One region of the Streptomyces sp. NBC_00122 genome, then DNA from elsewhere that is predicted to be linked to it. Evidence: riboswitches for the same ligand, from Rfam matches in the RefSeq annotation. Region 1 holds a riboswitch; the other holds the start of a gene.
What was found. A riboswitch is a leader RNA that binds a small molecule or an ion and turns the genes downstream of it on or off. The one in region 1 is predicted to bind ZMP and ZTP.

Region 1 (7,355 bases):
AGGACATCAGGGACCCGATCGTCGGCGAGCTCCTCGAAGGGAAGAAGCCCCTGACGGACGTCGCCGTCACCCAGGGCACCGCCAACCGCAGGATCTACTTCGAGAAGGCCGAACTGCCCGACGGCTTCATCGCCGTCGGCGACTCGGTCGCCACCTTCAACCCGCTGTACGGGCAGGGCATGACGGTCGCCGCCCAGGGGCTGCTGGCCCTGCGCGCCCTGATCCGCCAGAAGGGGCTCGCCCACCCCGGCTTCGGCCGCGAGGCGCAGCGCGCGATCGCCCCGCTGGTGAGCACCGCCTGGGAGCTCGCCACCTCGCAGGACATCCTGTACCCGGGGGCCACCGGGATGAAGCCGCGGGCCGGAACCGGCGCGCTCAACGCGTACGTGAACCGGCTGATGACGGGCGCCACCACGGACGAGGCACTCACCGCCGCCCTGTTCAAGGTGCTCACCATGAGCAGCGCGCCCACCCACTGGCTCCAGCCGTCGGTGGTCTGGCACGTGCTGCGCGCCTCGGACCGGGGCGCCCTGACCGCGCCGCCGCTCACCGCGGCCGAGCGGGCCGTCGCCGGGCTCGGCCCGGCCGGCCCGGCGGCCGCGGTCGCCACGAACCAGGTGGAAACGACGGCCCCGGCGGCCCCGGCAGACCCTGTCGGCACGGACCCCGCGGACCCGGTCGGCCCGGCCGACCCCGTCGGACAGGTCCGGTGAGCAGCGGACTCCTGCTCTATCTGCCGGGGTCCGTGATGTTCCTGGCGCTGCTGATCAAGCTGCCGGCGCTGCGCCGGGACTGGGACCAGCCCCTGAACCGGGCCGCGTGCACACTGCTCGCCGTGGGCGCCCCGCTCACGTTCCTGGCGTCACCGTCGACGATCTCCACGGTCAACCGGCTCACCGGCGTGGTCAACTTCTCCGCGCCGCTGGTGTTCGGCCTGATCACCGTCTTCTCGGGGACGTGCGTGGTGCTGGTCCTGCAGTGGCGCGGCGGCCCGCCCCGGGCCGTGCGGCGGGCCACCCGGCTGACGGCGGCCGTGTTCGGCGCGGTGACCGTGGCGATCGTCGTGCTGTTCGTGATCGGCGACGCGCCGGTGGAGCGGGTCCGGGACCTGGACACGTACTACGCCACGACGCCGTGGATCCGCGAGATGATCGTCTGCTTCCTGGTGGCCCACACCGTCGGGACCTCTGCGCTGACCGTGCTGTGCGGGAAGTGGGTGTGGCGCGCGGACCGCTCGCTGCGCCCGCTGCGCACCGGACTGGCGCTGATCGTGTGCGGCGGGCTGCTGGACCTGGCCTACCTCGCCGCGAAGTGGGCCTCGGTGGCGGCCCGCTGGGCCGGCCGGGACTGGGTGGCCTCCGCGGACGTGGCGCTGTCGCTGGTCTCCGGGGCGGCCCTGCTGATCGGTGCGGGGTTCATCGTGCCGCTGGTCGGCGGGTCGGCGGCCTGGCGGGACTTCACCCAGTACCGGCGGCTGTATCCGCTGTGGAAGGCACTGCGCGGAGCCGCGGCCGCGAGGGTACGGACCGTGCCGCTGGCCTGGTGGTCGCCGGTCGGGTCCCGCCTCATCCACCGTGAGTCCTTCATCGACGACGGCATCCTGGCGCTCGCCTCCCGGTTCGACCCCGCCGTGCGCGGCGCGGCGTACGAGGCGGCGCGCGGGCAGGGCATGAGCGAGACCCGGGCCGCCGTGGTCGCGGACGCGGCCGTGCTCGCCGTCGCCTGCCGGCGCGGGGCCGCCGGTACGGAGGGCGAGCACCCGTCCCCGTACCGGCTGGGCGGCAGCCCGCTGGGGGCCCTGGCCCGGGAGTTCCGCACCTCCCCCATCGTCGCCGCGGCCCGCGAGACGGCCTAAGCGAGGCCTAAGCGGAAACACAGCGCCCCGGGCCCGAGGGCCCGGGGCGTTCGCCGGCCGGCTGCGGGGCCGCGGCTCAGAGCTCCGCGAGGTCCAGCCCGGCCTGCGCGGCGGCGGCCTGGACGGTCTGCTCCAGCAGGACGGCGATGGTCATCGGGCCGACCCCGCCCGGTACCGGGGTGATCAGGGAGGCGCGGGCGGCGGCCGACTCGAAGTGGACGTCGCCGACGTTGCCCTCGTTGTACCCGGCGTCCAGGACCACGGCGCCCGGCTTGATGTCCTCGCCCCGGATGAATTCGGCCTTGCCGACGGCGGCGACCAGCACGTCCGCCTGGCGCACGATCGAGGGGAGGTCCTGGGTGCGGGAGTGGCAGTAGGTGACGGTGGCGTTCTGCTCCAGCAGCAGCATCCCGGCCGGCTTGCCCAGGATCGCGCTGCGGCCGACGACCACGGCGTGCTTCCCGGTGAGGTCCACGTCGTAGGCGGCGAGGAGGCGCATGATGCCGCCGGGTGTGCAGGAGACGAAGCCCGGCAGCCCGAAGCCCATGGCGGCGAAGGAGTGCATGGTGACGCCGTCGACGTCCTTGCCGGGCGCGATGGCCTCGAAGGCGGCGCGCTCGTCGATGTGGTGCGGGACGGGGTGCTGGAGCAGGATGCCGCTGATCTCGGGGTCCTCGGAGAGCGCGGTGAGCGTGGCCACCAGCTCCTCGGTGGTGGTCTCGGCCGGCAGCTCCACGTGGCGGGAGGTGATCCCGGCCTTGGCGCAACGGTTCTGCTTCATGCGTACGTACGTGACGGAGGCGGGGTCCTCACCGACCAGCACGGTCGCGAGACAGGGCGCGGTACCGGTGCGCTCGGTGATCTTCGCCGCGTAGGCGGCGGTCTGCTCCGAGATGCGGCGGGCGAGGGCCGTGCCGTCCATCAGCTGGGCAGAGGCGGTGGCAGTCTGGGCGGTCGTCACGGGGTCTCCTGAACGTCGCTGCGGATCGCGGTTCGCCCAGGCGCGCGGCAGTCGACGTACGGACGTACGCCGGGCCGCTCCCCGGTGGTGATCCACCCGAACGCCAGTCACGGCCCGCCGTCCACTGTAGTCGACATATCCGGTGGATAGCCGTGGCCCGACCTGGGACGATCAAGACATGACGCGTACTTTCGACCATCTCGTCGCCGAGGCCGAATCCGTCTCCGTGGACGGCTGGGACTTCTCCTGGCTCGACGGCCGCGCCACCGAGCAGCGCCCCTCCTGGGGCTACCAGCGGCTGCTGGGAGAGCGTCTGGCCCGCGTCCGGTCCGCCCTCGACATCCAGACCGGCGGCGGCGAGGTCCTCGCCGGATCCGGCCCCCTGCCCCCGCTGACGGCGGCTACCGAGTCCTGGCCGCCCAACATCGCGAAGGCGACCCGGCTGCTGCACCCGCTCGGCGCGGTGGTGGTCGCCGACGCCGACGAGCCGCCGCTGCCCTTCGGCGACGAGGCCTTCGAGCTGGTCACGAGCCGCCACCCGGTGACCATCTGGTGGGACGAGATCGCGCGGGTCCTGCGGCCCGGCGGCACCTACCTGTCCCAGCAGGTCGGTCCGGCGAGCGTCTTCGAGCTGGTCGAGTACTTCCTCGGGCCCCAGCCGGAGGAGGTCCGGCGCGGCCGGCACCCCGACGACGCCGTGGCGGACGCCACGAAGGCCGGCCTCGAAGTCGTCGATCTGCGCTCCGAGCGACTGCGTACGGAGTTCCATGACATCGGAGCCGTGATCTACTTTCTACGGAAGGTGATCTGGATGGTGCCCGGCTTCACGGTCGGGCAGTACCGGGACAGGTTGCGCGAGCTGCACGAACGGATCGAACGCGAAGGCCCGTTCGTCGCGCACACCGCCCGCTTCCTCATCGAAGCCCGCAAAAAGGGGTGACGGAGAGGGCGGACGGATTCCCGCCGGATCGGTTGCGCGGCCACAGCGTGGCGCAGGTCACTCAATTCAGCGCGTAACGAATCGACTCGGGCATGCGATGAACCGACAGGCGTCCTCGCGCGGCCCCGGAATACAGACCCCCCTCGGGTCTGTTTCCCGAGTTCGCGCGATGATGTCCCGCCCACCCCTTATCTGTTCGCAACGAGAGGCTCCTTGTGTCGCTCAGCCCGTCCCGTACGTTCCCTCCGGAGATCGCCGAATCGGAGGCCCTCGTCGCGCTCGTCGAGCGCGGCCGCGAGCAGGGTCACATCAACGGTGACGACGTGCGCCAGGCCTTCGAGGCCGGCCGCATCCCGGTGGACCAGTGGAAGCGGGTCCTGCGCAGCCTGAACCAGGTCCTGGACGAGGAGGGTGTCGCCCTCCACGTCAGCGCGGCCCCCGCCACCAAGACTGCCGCCAAGAAGCCCCGCAAGGCAGCCGCCGCCCCGGCCCGCACGGTGGCCAAGAAGGCAACCACCCCGCCGCGCCCCATCGGCGCGCGCAAGACGTCTGCCACCAGCACGGCCACCAGCGCGGCCACCGCCACCGCCGCGGCGATATCCGCTCCGTCGGCATCCGCCATCGAGGACGAGGCGACGGCCGGGGCCGCCGCCGAGCCGAAGAAGCGGACGGTCAAGAAGACCGCGACCGCCGCGAAGAAGACCGCCACCAAGAAGACGGCGGCGAAGAAGACCAGCGCCAAGGACGCCGACGAGGGCGAGACCCCCGCGGTGGAGGGTGAGGACTGGGCAGCCGAGGACCTCGCCGACGAGGCCGAGGAAGAGGCCCCCAAGGCCGCCGGCACCCAGGGCTTCGTCCTGTCCGACGACGACGAGGACGACGCTCCGGCGCAGACGGTCATGGTGGCCGGCGCCACCGCCGACCCCGTCAAGGACTACCTCAAGCTCATCGGCAAGGTGCCGCTCCTCAACGCCGAGCAGGAGGTCGAGCTCGCCAAGCGCATCGAGGCGGGCCTGTTCTCCGAGTACAAGCTCGAAGAGGAGGAGGACCACAAGCCCGCCTTCAAGCGCGAGCTGGAGATCCTGGTCGAGGACGGCCGCCGCGCGAAGAACCACCTGCTGGAGGCCAACCTCCGCCTCGTGGTCTCCCTCGCCAAGCGCTACACCGGCCGCGGCATGCTCTTCCTGGACCTGATCCAGGAGGGCAACGTCGGCCTGATCCGCGCCGTGGAGAAGTTCGACTACACCAAGGGCTTCAAGTTCTCCACGTATGCGACCTGGTGGATCCGGCAGGCGATCACGCGTGCCATGGCCGACCAGTCGCGCACCATCCGCATCCCCGTGCACATGGTCGAGATCATCAACAAGCTCGCCCGCGTGCAGCGCCAGATGCTCCAGGACCTGGGCCGCGAGCCCACCCCGGAGGAGCTGGGCAAGGAACTCGACATGACCCCCGAGAAGGTCATCGAGGTCCAGAAGTACGGCCGCGAGCCGATCTCCCTGCACACCCCGCTGGGTGAGGAGGGCGACAGCGAGTTCGGTGACCTCATCGAGGACTCCGAGGCGGTCGTGCCGGCCGACGCGGTCTCCTTCACCTTCCTCCAGGAGCAGCTCCAGTCCATCCTGGGCACGCTCTCCGAGCGCGAGGCGGGCGTGGTCTCCATGCGCTACGGCCTCAACGACGGCCAGCCCAAGACGCTGGACGAGATCGGCCGCGTGTACGGGGTCACCCGTGAGCGCATCCGCCAGATCGAGTCCAAGACCATGTCGAAGCTGCGCCACCCGTCGCGTTCGCAGGTGCTGCGCGACTACCTCGACTAGGCCCGCGGCCTTCAGGCCAGTCGGAAGACGGGCCCCTTGGGTGTGAACGGCAGGGAGGCACCCTGCGGAACCAGATAGGCGTGCTCACGCCGGATCCGCAGGGTGTCGCACCATCCGTCCGTGATCACCAGCACCGGGGCCCCGGGCGGGAAGTCCTCCGCCCGCTGCAGCAGGTCGATGCCCGGCTGCAGCACGGTCCCGCCCCGCCCGCGTACCCGGACCCGGCCCGCGATCTCGGTCGGGGGCAGATAGCCCGCGTCGTACGGCGCCGCGTCGCAGAACACGACGCGTGCCGCCGGTACGTCGCGGGCTTCCGCGTACGAGGCGATCGCGCCCAGCGCCTTGCCGAGCAGGGCGGCGTTCATCGACCCCGAGGTGTCGAGCACCACACCGAAGGTGCAGCGGGCCACCTCCTCGGGCGGGAAGTGCCGGCCCGCGCGCGGGATGTCCGGGGTGGAGGCCTGGCGGCGTGCCGGGCGCGCGTAGCTCCGTACGGGCGCGGGGCGCGGCACGTACTCGTCGAACCAGCGGGCCAGTTTCGCGTCCCAGGGCACGGGAGGATGGGCCAGCGCCCGGATCTCCTGGATCAGCCCGGCGGGCAGCAGCCCCCGCCGCCCCGCCTCGTGCAGGTCGAAGCCCTGGACGAGGCCGCGCCGGTAGAAGTCGTCCAGATCCGTGTACGGGCAGCTCCCCGGGTGGGGCAGCGGCTCGCCCAGGATGTCCCCGAGGCCTTTGCCGCGCAGGGTCGCGAGGCGGCGCATCCGGCGCGGGTCGGTGGCGATCCGGTCGTAGACCTCCTCCACGGACAGGTCCCGCAGCGCGGGGTCGTGGAGCAGTCCCGCGGGCATCTCGCCGACGCCCATCTCCACGAGCCAGCCGTTGACCACGTAGTCGGCGGCCACGTTGTGCAGGTACGGGTCGCGGGCGCCGCGGCGCTCGCCGTGGCGCAGGGCGGCGTGGAGCATCTCGTGGGCCAGGATGAACCGCCATTCGCCGTCGGTGAAGGTGCGCAGCGGGTTGACGTAGATCTCGCCGGAGCTCGCGCTGACCGCGGCGATGGCGATGCCCTGGGAGCGGGCCAGCTCGGCGTCGGCGACGATCTTGAGGCCGGCGGCGAGGCCGCCGAGCAGCGGGTACGAGGAGACGAACCAGTTCAGGGCCAGGTCCCAGGGCTGCTGGCGGGTCCGTTCGCCGGTGACCCGGTCGCGGCGGCCGCCGGCCACGTCCATCGCGGCGGAGACGCTGCGGGTCAGGGCGTGCGCGAAAGCGGCCTCCCAGTCGGGGGCGGTGGTGTTCCAGCGGCGCCAGGTGACCAGGACCTGGTCGGGGTGGTCGCCGGCGGTGCCGCACTGCGCGTAGGCGGCCGGGATGCCGTCGCGGCGCCAGCGGGCGGCGAGCAGGTCCTCGTCCCCGCCGGGGTATTCGGCGGGGAGGTGGTCGGGGGCCCGGCCTGTCGGAACGGTGAGCAGGAAGCGGTTGACCACCGCGCAGCGGGCGGCGAGGTCGAAGCGGTCGGGCTGCGGGCGGTCCTCGTCCTTGCTCGCGGGGACGTGGCCGAAGCCGAGGTGGAGCAGGGCGTGGGCAAGGGTCCAGGCCCAGTCCCGGGGGTCGGCTCGCCGGGTCGGATGGACGTGGACGGTGCCGTTGGAGTCCACCGCGGCCAGTCCCCCGGCCGGGGTAGCCGCGCATTTGGCCTGGCGGCAGACGGCGGCGTCGACGGCGGCGAGGGCCGGGTTCCGCTTGACCAGGGCGAGGCCCTCCGCGAAGGCCTCGGTGGCG
Region 2 (7,355 bases), 1.8 Mb from region 1:
GCCTGGCCGCGGCCGCGCACATCGTCGAGCACGACCGCTTCGCCGACCTCGGCATCACCGACCCGGAGCTCGCCGCGCTGATCGCCGAGTCCTGGCGCCGCCGCGCCGAACAGCCCTCCCTCTACGGCCGTTTCGACCTGCGCTACGACGGCACCGGCAGCCCGGCCAAGATGCTGGAGTACAACGCCGACACCCCCACCTCCCTCGTGGAGGCGGCCAGTCCGCAGTGGTTCTGGATGGAGGCGCGCTTCCCGGGCGCCGACCAGTGGAACTCCCTGCACGAGCGCCTCGTCGACGCCTGGCGCCGGCAGGCCGAGCTGCTTCCGCCCGGCCCCCTGCACTTCGCGCACTCCGAGACCGACGAGCTCGGCGAGGACCTGATGACGGTCGCCTACCTCAAGGAGACCGCGGAGCAGGCCGGCCTGGACACCCAGGCCCTGTCCGTGGAGCAGATCGGCTGGGACAGCCTGTCCGGCCGGTTCGTGGACGAGAAGCTCCGCTTCATCCGCTCCTGCTTCAAGCTCTACCCGTGGGAGTGGCTGGCCACCGACGAGTTCGGCCCCCAGGTCCTCGGCACGTACGACCACGGCGGCGGCTCCGGCACCACCTGCTGGATCGAGCCGCTGTGGAAGATGCTGCTGTCCAACAAGGCGCTGCTGGCGATCCTGTGGGAGCTCTTCCCGGAGCACCCGAACCTGCTGCCCGCCTACCTCGACGGCCCGCGCGAGCTGGCGGAGCCCGGCGCCGGGGGCTACGTGGCCAAGCCGCTGCTGGGCCGCGAGGGCGCCGGGGTCACCCTCCACCCGGCGGACGGCACCGGCGAGCCGTTCACGCCGGAGGAGGGGGAGCGGTACTGCTTCCAGGCCCTGGCCCCGCTGCCCGACTTCGACGGCAACCGGGTGGTGCTCGGCGCGTGGGTCGTCGAGGACGAGGCGGCGGGGCTCGGCATCCGCGAATCGGCGGGGCCGGTCACGGACGAGTACGCCCGCTTCCTGCCCCACGTGATCCTGTAGCGAAGGGTCAGGCGAGGAGGGACCTGAGCTGGTCCAGGCCCCAGTCCAGGTCCTCCTTGCTGATCACCAGCGGCGGGGCGATCCGGATCGTGGACCCGTGGGTGTCCTTCACCAGGACGCCCAGCTCCATCAGCTTCTCGGAGATCTCCCGTCCGGTCCCGCGCGACGGCTCGATGTCCACGCCCGCCCACAGCCCCCGCCCGCGTACGGCGGTCACCGCGCCCGTGCCGACCAGCAGGTTCAGCTCCCGGTGCAGGTGGTCGCCCAGCTCGGTGGCGCGCTGCTGGTACTCGCCCGTCCTGAGCATCGCCACGACCTCCAGGCCGACGGCGCACGCGAGCGGGTTCCCGCCGAAGGTGGAGCCGTGCTCGCCCGGCCGGAACACCCCGAGCACGTCCCGGTCGGCGACGACGGCCGAGACCGGCACCACTCCGCCGCCGAGCGCCTTGCCGAGGACGTACATGTCGGGGACGACGCCCTCGTGGTCGCACGCGAAGGTCCTGCCGGTCCGGCCCAGCCCCGACTGGATCTCGTCCGCCATGAAGAGGACGTTCCGCTCGCGCGTCAGCTCCCGTACGCCCTTCAGGTATCCGGTGGGCGGCACCAGCACCCCCGCCTCGCCCTGGATCGGCTCCAGCAGGACGGCGACGGTGTGCGCGGTGACCGCCGACTCCAGCGCGGTCAGGTCGCCGTACGGGACGATCTCGAAGCCGGGGGTGTACGGGCCGTAGTGGTCGCGCGCCTCGTGGTCCGTGGAGAAGGAGACGATCGTCGTCGTCCGGCCGTGGAAGTTGTTCGCCGCGACCACGATCTTCGCGTGCCCGTCCGGCACGCCCTTGACCTCGTAGCCCCACTTGCGCGCGGTCTTCACGGCCGTCTCCACGGCCTCCGCGCCCGTGTTCATGGGCAGCACCATCTCCTTGCCGCACAGCGCGGCGAGCTCGGTGCAGAAGTCGGCGAAGCGGTCGTGGTGGAAGGCGCGCGAGGTCAGCGTGACCCGGTCCAGCTGCGCGCGGGCGGCGTCGAGCAGACGGGGGTTGCCGTGCCCGAAGTTGAGCGCCGAGTAGCCGGCGAGCATGTCGAGGTACCGGCGGCCCTCCACGTCGGTCATCCACGCGCCTTCCGCGGTGGCGACGACCACGGGCAGCGGGTGGTAGTTGTGCGCACTGTGCGCTTCGGCGGAGCGGATGGCATCAGCAGTTGTCGACACGGGGTCTCCGATCGTCCGTCAGGCCGGTGACGAGGGTGGCGTCACTTTCCATCCTCGCTCGCACAGCGGACGGAGAAACCTTTCTTGTGGCGCGCCCGCTAAGGTGGCCGGTACGCACGGCGACTGGCGTACGGAGAACCAACTCCGGGGGAGCCGTGCGCGCTCGTCCGCATACAGGGCCGCTCGCCTGGGCCTCGCGGGGTACCGATCACATCGACCCCGGAGGAGCCCGCCATGTCCGCGAGCCGCCATCCCGCCCTTTCCGCGACCGACCCCGAACTGGCGTCCTTCGTCGCGGCGGAGGAAACGCTCCAGGCGCAGACCCTGCGTCTGATCCCCAGCGAGAACTACGTGTCCGCGGCCGTGCTCGAAGCCTCCGGCACGGTGCTGCAGAACAAGTACAGCGAGGGCTACCCGGGCCGCCGCTACTACGAGGGCCAGCAGAACATCGACCGCGTCGAGGCCCTCGCCGTCGAGCGGGCCAAGGGCCTGTTCGGCGTGGACCACGCCAACGTCCAGCCGTACTCCGGCTCCCCGGCGAACCTGGCCGTCTACCTCGCCTTCGCGAAGCCGGGCGACACGGTGATGGGCATGGCGCTGCCGATGGGCGGGCACCTGACCCACGGCTGGGGCGTCTCGGCGACGGGGTCGTGGTTCCGGGGCGTGCAGTACGGCGTCCGTGCGGACACCGGGCTCATCGACTACGACGCGGTGCGCGACCTGGCCCTGGCGGAACGCCCCAAGGTGATCTTCTGCGGCGGCACCGCGCTGCCGCGCACGATCGACTTCGCGGCGTTCGCGTCGATCGCGCAGGAGGCGGGCTCGGTCCTCGTCGCCGACGTGGCGCACATCGCGGGCCTGATCGCGGGCGGGGCGCACCCGTCCCCGGCGGGGCACGTGGACGTGATCTCCACGACCACGCACAAGACGCTGCGCGGTCCGCGCGGCGCGATGCTGATGTGCCGCGAGGAGCACGCGAAGGCCATCGACAAGGCCGTCTTCCCGGGCCTCCAGGGCGGGCCGCACAACCAGACGACGGCCGGTATCGCGGTGGCGCTGCACGAGGCGGCGCAGCCGTCGTTCGTCTCGTACGCCCACGCGGTCGTCGCCAACGCGAAGGCGCTGGCGGCTGCGCTGCTGGAGCGGGGCTTCGACCTCGTCTCGGGCGGTACGGACAACCACCTGATCCTGATCGACCTGACGGGCAAGGACGTCCCGGGCAAGGTCGCGGCGAAGGCCCTGGACCGGGCGGGGATCGTGGTGAACTACAACACGGTGCCGTTCGACCCCCGCAAGCCGTTCGACCCGTCGGGCATCCGGATCGGCACCCCGTCCCTGACGTCGCGGGGGCTCGGGGCCCTGCACATGCCGCTGGTGGCGGACTGGATCTCGCGCTCGGTCGACGCCGCCGCCAAGTCCGACGAGGTGGCGCTGGCCGCCGTCCGCGCGGAGGTCACCGCCCTGATGTCCGCCTTCCCGGCCCCGGGCCTCCCCCTGTAACCCCCACGGCCCCGCCCGGGCCGCCGCCCCGGCCCCCCGCGCCTCAAACGCCGGCGGGGCTGGATCGTGCCCGGCAGGGCTGGATATGCCGCGGCAGCGGCTTGGAAGTGCGCGCGGCGCAACCCCGCGCCCAGCCTGGGCTGGATTGCCCGCAGGGCAATCCAGCCCAGCCCGGCGTTCGAAGGCGTACCCGCGCCGAAGGCGCCGGGTCCGGGGCGGAGCCCAGCCCGGCCCCGCCGGCGTTCGAGGCGCAGTCGGGCGGAGCCCGGAGAGCCCCGCGCAGCGGCACCGCCCAGCCCCGCCGGCGTTCGAGGCGCGGGTTCGGGCGGCGGCGGAAATCGGTCGTTCGGCCGGGGCAAGATCCGGCCGGGCCGCTACCGGCCGGTACCCGTGCGCGGCACCGGCGCGACCGGTCGCGACCCGGAAGGTTCCGGCCAGCGGAGGGCCCGAGCCCGCCCCCGCACCTGAGAGAATGAAGCCATGGCTTCTGATCGTCCTCGCGCGCTCTCCGGCATCCAGCCCACCTCCGGTTCGTTCCACCTCGGGAACTACCTCGGAGCCATCCGCCAGTACGTCGCCCTGCAGGAGACGCACGACGCGTTCTACATGGTCGTCGACCTGCACGCGATCACCATGCCGCAGGATCCGAAGGATCTGCGCGCGAACACCCGCCTCTCCGCCGCGCAGCTGCTGGCCGCCGGCCTGGACCCCGAGCGCTGCACGCTCTTCATCCAGAGCCACGTGCCCGAGCACGCGCAGCTCGGCTGGGTCATGAACTGCATCACCGGCTTCGGCGAGGCCAGCCGGATGACCCAGTTCAAGGACAAGTCCGCCAAGGGCGGCGTCAACAACGCCACCGTCGGACTGTTCACGTACCCGATCCTCCAGGTCGCCGACATCCTGCTCTACCAGGCGAACGCGGTCCCCGTCGGCGAGGACCAGCGCCAGCACATCGAGCTGACCCGCGACCTGGCCGAGCGCTTCAACCAGCGCTTCGGGCAGACCTTCACCCTCCCCGCCGCGCACATCGTCAAGGAGGTCGCGAAGATCTACGACCTCCAGGACCCTGCGATCAAGATGTCGAAGTCCGCGTCGTCCCCCAAGGGCCTGATCAACCTCCTCGACGAGCCCAAGGTCACCGCGAAGAAGATCAAGAGCGCGGTCACCGACACCGAGGCCGAGGTCCGCTTCGACTCCGAGAAGAAGCCCGGCGTCAGCAACCTGCTCACGATCTACTCCACCCTCACGGGCGAGACGATCGCCGCCCTGGAGGAGAAGTACGAGGGCAAGGGCTACGGCGCGCTGAAGACCGACCTGGCCGACGTGATGGTCGATTTCGTCACACCGTTCAAGCAGCGCACCCAGGAATACCTGGACGACCCGGAGACGCTGGACTCCATCCTGGCCAAGGGCGCGGAGAAGGCCCGCGCCGTCGCCGCCGAAACCCTGGCACAGGCGTACGACCACCTCGGTTTCCTGCCCGCGAAGCACTGACTCGGGATCGAACGAAAGACGGCCCTGGCGATACCGGGGGTGCTGCCCGCACACTGGGTCGGCAGCGTCCATCCAGACAAGCGGAGGAGAGATACGTGGGGACCGTAACGCTCGGCGTTTCGATCGCGGTCCCGGAGCCGTACGGCAGCCAGCTCCAGGAGCTGCGCGCAGGCTTCGGGGACGTTGCCGCGCACGGCATCCCCACGCATGTCACCCTCGTCCCGCCCACCGAGGTGGAGGCGGACCGGCTGCCGGAGATCCGCGCCCACCTGTCCGAGGTGGCGGCCGCCTTCCGCGGCTTCACGATGCGGCTGGGCGGGACGGGAACCTTCCGTCCCCTCTCGCCGGTCGTCTTCGTCAAGATCGTCGAGGGTGTCGTGGGCTGCACCCGCCTCCAGGACACGGTCCGCGCCCCCGACGGGCCGCTCAGCCGTGAGCTGGCCTTCCCGTACCACCCCCACGTCACGGTCGCCCACGGGATCTCCGAGGAGGCGATGGACCTGGCGTTCACGGGCCTCGCCGAGTACGCCGCGACGTGGGTCTGCGAGGGCTTCGCGCTCTACGAGCAGGGCTCGGACGGGGTCTGGCGCAAGCTGCGCGAATACCCTTTCGGGACGGGCCCGACCGGGGTCCCGGCGCAGCCCGGCTCACCCACGGACGAGACCGTGCGCCGCTCCTGACGGAGCGGCCGCAGGGCCTGGCGGGTGCGGAACCTGAGCCTGCGCAGGACCAGGGTGTGGAACGGACGGACCGCCCGGGGGACATCGCGAAAAGTCACAGTCGACGACCGTAGCCCCAGAACGGGACAATCCAGGCTATTTCCGGCAGTTCAATTACGGTGACTTCATGGACTGGCTGACGAAACTCCCGGTGATCGGCCCGCTGGCGGCCCGCCTGATGCGGACGCACGCCTGGCGTTCCTACCAACGGCTCGACCGCGTCCACTGGACCAGGCTCGCCGCGGCGATCACCTTCATCAGCTTCCTCGCGCTCTTTCCGCTGATCGCCGTGGCCGCCGCCGTCGGCGCGGCCCTCCTCAGCCAGGAGCAGCTCGACCGGCTCCAGAAAAACCTCGCCGAACAGGTCCCCGGCATCTCCGACCAGCTCGACATCAACACGCTCGTCGACAACGCGGCCACGATCGGTCTCGTCGCCGGCGCCCTGCTGCTCTTCACCGGCATCGGCTGGGTGGGTTCGATGCGGGACTGCCTGCGCGCGGTGTGGGAGAAGGACGACGAGGACGAGGGGAACCCGATCGTCCGCAAGGGCAAGGACGGGCTGGTGCTGCTCGGCCTCGGCGCCGCGGCCCTGGCCTCCGCCGCCGCCTCGATCATCGGCTCCAGCGCCGTCGGGAAATCCGCCGAGTGGCTGCACATCCCGCGCGAGGGCGCGGGCGGCGTGCTGCTGCGCGCGGGCGTCTTCCTCGTCGGCGTCGCGGCCGCGTTCCTGCTGCTGCTCTACCTCCTGACCCTGCTCCCGGGCGTCGAACCGCCGCGCGGCCGCCTGATCCAGGCGGCCCTCATCGGCGCGGCGGGCTTCGAGCTGCTGAAGCTCCTGCTCGGCGGCTACATGCGGGAGGTCGCGACGAAGAGCATGTACGGGGCCTTCGGCGTGCCGATCGCCCTGCTGCTGTGGATCAACTTCTCGGCGAAGCTGCTGCTCTACGTCTCGTCCTGGACGGCGACCCGCGGCGACGAGGACGGCGGCGACGGGCACGGCGCCTAGTGTTCTGAGTCTTGAGTTCTGTTCAGATGTGTAGGGTTGGCCTATGGCGCGGATGGGGCGGCCGAAGGCCGAGTTGACGCTGTCGGACGAGGAACGGGTCGCACTGGAGGGGTGGGTGCGGCGTCGTTCCACGCCGCAGGCGTGGGCTTTGCGGTGCCGGATCATCCTGGCCTGCGCCGAGGGTGTCTCGAACAAGGACGTGGCCGTCCGTCTCGGATCAACGCCTCAGGCGGTCGGCCGTTGGCGGGCCCGTTTCGTGCAGTACCGGATCGCGGGCCTGGGAGACATGCCGCGTTCCGGCGGCCCCAGATCGGTGACGGACGGGCAGGTTGCCGCGGTGGTCACCAGGACCTTGGAGTCCAAGCCGAAGAACGCGACGCAGTGGTCGACGCGGTCGATGGCGAAGGAAATGG

Region 2: it holds a riboswitch for ZMP and ZTP, as region 1 does, so the genes downstream of both, glyA (serine hydroxymethyltransferase) here and OG737_RS26180 (bifunctional 5,10-methylenetetrahydrofolate dehydrogenase/5,10-methenyltetrahydrofolate cyclohydrolase) in region 1, are expected to answer to the same signal.

Annotation. Positions count from the first base shown of each region.
Region 1 covers NZ_CP108191.1:5,666,668-5,674,022, reverse strand. The annotation lists gene OG737_RS26190 (pyridine nucleotide-disulfide oxidoreductase) at 1-713, shown strand, start outside; gene OG737_RS26185 (MAB_1171c family putative transporter) at 710-1,855, shown strand; gene OG737_RS26180 (bifunctional 5,10-methylenetetrahydrofolate dehydrogenase/5,10-methenyltetrahydrofolate cyclohydrolase) at 1,932-2,777, opposite strand; ZMP/ZTP riboswitch at 2,844-2,937, opposite strand; gene OG737_RS26175 (methyltransferase domain-containing protein) at 2,995-3,756, shown strand; gene OG737_RS26170 (RNA polymerase sigma factor) at 3,972-5,576, shown strand; gene OG737_RS26165 (DUF2201 family putative metallopeptidase) at 5,588-7,355, opposite strand, start outside.
Region 2 covers NZ_CP108191.1:3,893,471-3,900,825, forward strand. The annotation lists gene OG737_RS18555 (glutathionylspermidine synthase family protein) at 1-1,013, shown strand, start outside; gene rocD (ornithine--oxo-acid transaminase) at 1,021-2,223, opposite strand; ZMP/ZTP riboswitch at 2,333-2,423, shown strand; gene glyA (serine hydroxymethyltransferase) at 2,458-3,723, shown strand; gene trpS (tryptophan--tRNA ligase) at 4,204-5,217, shown strand; gene OG737_RS18575 (2'-5' RNA ligase family protein) at 5,313-5,897, shown strand; gene OG737_RS18580 (YhjD/YihY/BrkB family envelope integrity protein) at 6,064-6,942, shown strand; gene OG737_RS18585 (IS630 family transposase) at 6,995-7,355, shown strand, end outside.